2 regions of the Alteromonas sp. G5_S2_22_S1 genome follow, and region 1 is predicted to be linked to the other one. Evidence: predicted binding sites of a transcription regulator. Region 1 holds the regulator's gene; the other holds the start of a gene.
The links. The regulator ArgR, encoded in region 1, controls arginine synthesis, uptake and breakdown. The targets are predictions, from matches to a motif close to ANTGAATANNTATTCANT.
Positions count from the first base shown of each region.

Region 2: the regulator ArgR is predicted to act here: its motif matches at 1,198-1,215, upstream of ACTRWF_RS05595 (OadG family protein).

Region 1 covers NZ_JBQKUJ010000012.1:102,128-104,329, forward strand. Annotated here, with positions in the region: gene mdh (malate dehydrogenase) at 1-837, opposite strand, end outside; gene argR (transcriptional regulator ArgR) at 1,077-1,541, shown strand; gene ACTRWF_RS13675 (type 1 glutamine amidotransferase domain-containing protein) at 1,626-2,202, opposite strand, start outside.
Region 2 covers NZ_JBQKUJ010000003.1:282,577-284,778, reverse strand. Annotated here, with positions in the region: gene csrA (carbon storage regulator CsrA) at 1-154, shown strand, start outside; tRNA gene ACTRWF_RS05610 (tRNA-Ser) at 720-810, shown strand; tRNA gene ACTRWF_RS05605 (tRNA-Arg) at 853-929, shown strand; tRNA gene ACTRWF_RS05600 (tRNA-Arg) at 983-1,059, shown strand; gene ACTRWF_RS05595 (OadG family protein) at 1,330-1,596, shown strand; gene oadA (sodium-extruding oxaloacetate decarboxylase subunit alpha) at 1,615-2,202, shown strand, end outside.

The DNA.
Region 1 (2,202 bases):
CAAGATTTCTTCAACACCGTTTGCGCCAAGGCGTACTGGGTGTGCGAAGAATGCTGCGTCGTCGCTGTCGTCAGTTTGTACGTAAGTGTACTCAACCACATTCTCACCTTGCATTGCTGCAACTAGAGATAGACAGAAGCGTGCTGCTGCTTGACCCATTGAAAGAGTTGCAGAACCGCCGCCCGCTTTTGCTTCAACCACTTCAGTACCCGCATTCTGGATACGAGTGGTTAGGCTAGATACTTCTTCGTCTGTGAACTCTACGCCTTCAACTTGTGAAAGAAGAGGAAGGATTGTAGTACCAGAGTGACCACCGATTACCGGTACGTGCACTGAAGATACGTCAACATCTTTAAGTTCAGCAACAAACGTTTCAGCGCGGATAACGTCAAGTGTCGTTACACCGAAAAGCTTATTCTTGTCGTAAACGCCTTTTGCTTTTAGCGTTTCAGCTGCAATCGCAACAGTAGTGTTAACTGGGTTAGTGATGATACCAACACACGCGTTCGGGCAGTTATCAGCTACACCTTCGATTAGGTTTTTAACAATGCCGGCGTTGATGTTGAACAGATCAGAACGATCCATACCTGGCTTACGAGGCATACCCGCTGGAATTAGAACAACGTCTGCTCCAGTTAGTGCATCAGCTAGGTCATCTTTACCGTGACCGGTTACTTTTACCGCAGTGGGGATGTGGCTCAAATCAACGGCAACACCAGGAACAACTGGCGCTACGTCGTAAAGCGCTAAATCTGAACCTGCTGGCAATTGTGTTTTCAACAACAAAGACAGCGCCTGACCAATACCACCGGCAGCACCTAACACGGCTACTTTCATACCATTTCTCCTATGGGATTACTTCACGTATTTAAACGGAACGTCACACTAATGCAACGCGGGGGAAAACTCAATCACCGGATCGTCTTATTAACGTTATTTATGGCGATTTTATCTCGATATTCATTATCATGAATGATTATGCAAAGAAATTGCGCAAAGTCTACCTGTACGGCACAATATGGGCATAACAAATAAAATTCACCACACATAAACCCTCAGAAAAGAAAAGAGCGCTAATGGCAAACGCAAAACAAGAGCAACTCATCAAGGCTTTTAAAGAGATTCTTAAAGCGGAAAGTTATGGTTCACAAGGCGAAATTGTTGACGCATTAAAAGCACAAGGCTTTGACAATATCAGTCAGTCTAAAATTTCAAGAATGTTAAGTAAATTTGGGGCTGTGAGAACGCGCAACGCGCGCGGTGATATGGTTTACTGCCTTCCCCCTGAGTTAGGTATGCCTACGGCTAAAAGCCCCCTCAAACAGCTTGTATTAGACATTGTGCACAACAACGTGATGGTCATCATAAGAACTAGTCCAGGTGCAGCTCAACTTATCGCCCGCTTACTTGACTCGCTAAGTAAAAAAGATGGCGTGTTAGGTACAATCGCTGGTGATGATACCATTTTCATCGCTCCCGCTGATGTCACTAAAATTGAAGAATTAAGACAGCGCGTAGAAGATTTATTTGAGAATGTCTAGCCAGGGCGCTAAAAGCTAGGCAACCGAAAACAAGAAACCGCATACATGATGCGGTTTCCAACTACATTACAAATTAAAACGTTCTTAAGATAGAAGTTTGATCAATGCATCGGCTGCAGGACGTGACGATGGCGGGTTTTGCCCCGTCACCAACAATCCATCTGTACAGACTTTAACAGCAAAATCATCCGCGCTTTCATACTTACCGCCCTTTTTAACTAGCTCGTCTTCAACCAGATAAGGGACTACGTCAGTAAGCTCCATCGCAGCTTCTTCGCTATTTGAGAAGCCAGTAACCTGCTTGCCATCAACCAAATATTTGCCATCTGGCGTCTTAACATCTTTTAGCACGATGGGCGCGTGGCACACAGCCCCAACGGGTTTATTGGCTGCGATAGTGTCTTCAATCAATTTAATGGAATGCGCATTATCTGATAAGTCCCATAGCGGACCATGACCGCCCGGGTAGAAGACAGCGTCAAACTCATCTGCACGTACATCTTCTAGCGGAATAGTAGACGCTATGGCGCTTCGAGCCAGCTCATCTTTCGTGTATCGAATCGAATCGTCCGTCATTGCGTCGTCTGCAAGACTATTGGGGTCAATCGGTACCTGGCCGCCCATCGGTGACGCTAAGGTGATTGTATATCCCTCATCTTTA
Region 2 (2,202 bases), on a different contig from region 1:
GGTAGGTGACGATGTAACCGTTACTGTACTAGGTGTAAAAGGGAATCAGGTACGTATAGGTGTGAATGCACCAAAAGAAGTTTCTGTGCACCGTGAAGAGATTTATATGCGCATTCAGGCAGAAAAAGGCGGTCAGCCAGGTTCTGCAGAATAATTGCATTATACGCTTCACAGGAAAAGGTCAGCTTATGCTGGCCTTTTTTGTTTGTGTTAACACTTATGACGTGAACGCCGTTGCTATGGCGGTCGTGCTTTTATGGCTGCAACCGCGGATTTTTGCAATACCAACTAAGGTTTGGCAAAGAGTAGGCGGCCACTGTCACTAGAAAGTTTGTTTACAGGCTTTGCGTATTCGCTTAATTGTTCTATACCTTAAAATAGTAGGGCCACCGCTTATAACCGTGTTTGGACGTGTTTTGTGCACGCTTCCTATTAATAACGCGCAGCATGGTACTAGAGGAAACTTTGCAAAATGAAATGGAAATTGGCCTAAAACGCCGTTTTCATTTTATAAAAATATACGATGTTGCCTAATGATCGATTTTGCGCGTTGAAAAAGCGTACGGTAAGGGCAACAGATTTTTTATTTAATTGCTTGTATTGCGAACAAATTACTGGTTTTTTGCACGAATCGTTTAAAATGGCAGCGAGTGAACAATTTCTTTATAAAAAAGGTTTGACTCAGGCCAATGAATCCGTAAAATGCACCCCGCAGTCAAGGAGAGGTGGGTGAGTGGCTGAAACCAGTTCCCTGCTAAGGAACCATACGCATTACGCGTATCGAGGGTTCGAATCCCTCCCTCTCCGCCATTATTATTCGTTGATAGTGACGGTCGACAACAAGTTTTTTGCGCGTGTGTAGCTCAGCTGGATAGAGTACCTGGCTACGAACCAGGCGGTCGGAGGTTCGAATCCTTCCACACGCGCCACTTATTTTAAAGCGTCACCTTTCGAAATAAAATTCGAAAGTATACAAGTTAACGCGTGTGTAGCTCAGCTGGATAGAGTACCTGGCTACGAACCAGGCGGTCGGAGGTTCGAATCCTTCCACACGCGCCACATTGAAGAGCCCACCTTTTTAGGTGGGCTTTTTCATTTCTGCTTCCCTATTTCTTCTATTTGTTTTCCCACTTTCGTGCAAGCGCGCTGATATAAAATTGATTTAAATTAAGTTCGATACGCTTTTATTGCAATTTTATTAAAAAATAATGCATTAAGTTTCATTTTGATGGCTTCTATTCAATTTTAAGTGATTTTTTATGCTGCATTGTTGTGTTTTCAAAACCCTCGTGATACTTATTCAGGTACAAAATAACAACAGGATTGAATATGAATTCGGAATCCGTCGCTAGCTTGCTCGTTGAAGCAGGCTCGCTCATGCTGATAGGAATGGTGTTTGTTTTCTCATTTCTCGGACTTCTTATCGTAGGTATACACTTAATCGCACGCTTTTGCGAAGCTTTCCCCGGTGATATTGAAGAGCCCGCTGTCAACGTAAAAAGAAACAATCAAACGGTACAACCCGGAATAGACGGTAATGTTATCGCCGCTATTTCCGTTGCAATTCATACCCATCGCCAAAATTCAAAAAAATAAGTCTAATCAGGAGTTACCATGTCTAAGCCTCTGGCCCTTACCGAGCTGGTCCTGCGTGATGCCCATCAGTCACTACTAGCTACGCGAATGCGTATTGAAGATATGCTTCCCATTGCGGAAAAATTAGATAAAGCTGGCTTTTGGTCAGTAGAGTCGTGGGGCGGCGCTACCTTTGACGCTTGCATTCGATACTTGGGAGAAGATCCATGGGAACGTATCAGAAAGCTAAAAGCCGCCATGCCTAATACCAAGCAGCAAATGTTGCTACGAGGCCAAAACTTGCTGGGGTATCGACATTACGCTGACGATGTTGTGACCCGCTTTGTAGAGCGCGCCCATGAAAGCGGCGTTGATGTATTTAGAATTTTTGATGCAATGAACGACATCAGAAATTTAAAAACGGCAATTAAAGCAACCATAGACAGCGGTGCGCACGCGCAAGGCACCATTTCATATACCGTAAGCCCAGTGCACAATCTAAAGCTTTGGCTTGATATGGCCAAACAGCTTGAGGACTTAGGCGTTCATTCCATTTGTATTAAAGATATGGCAGGGCTTTTAAAGCCTTACGAATGCGAAGCGCTCATAACAGGGCTGAAGGAAACG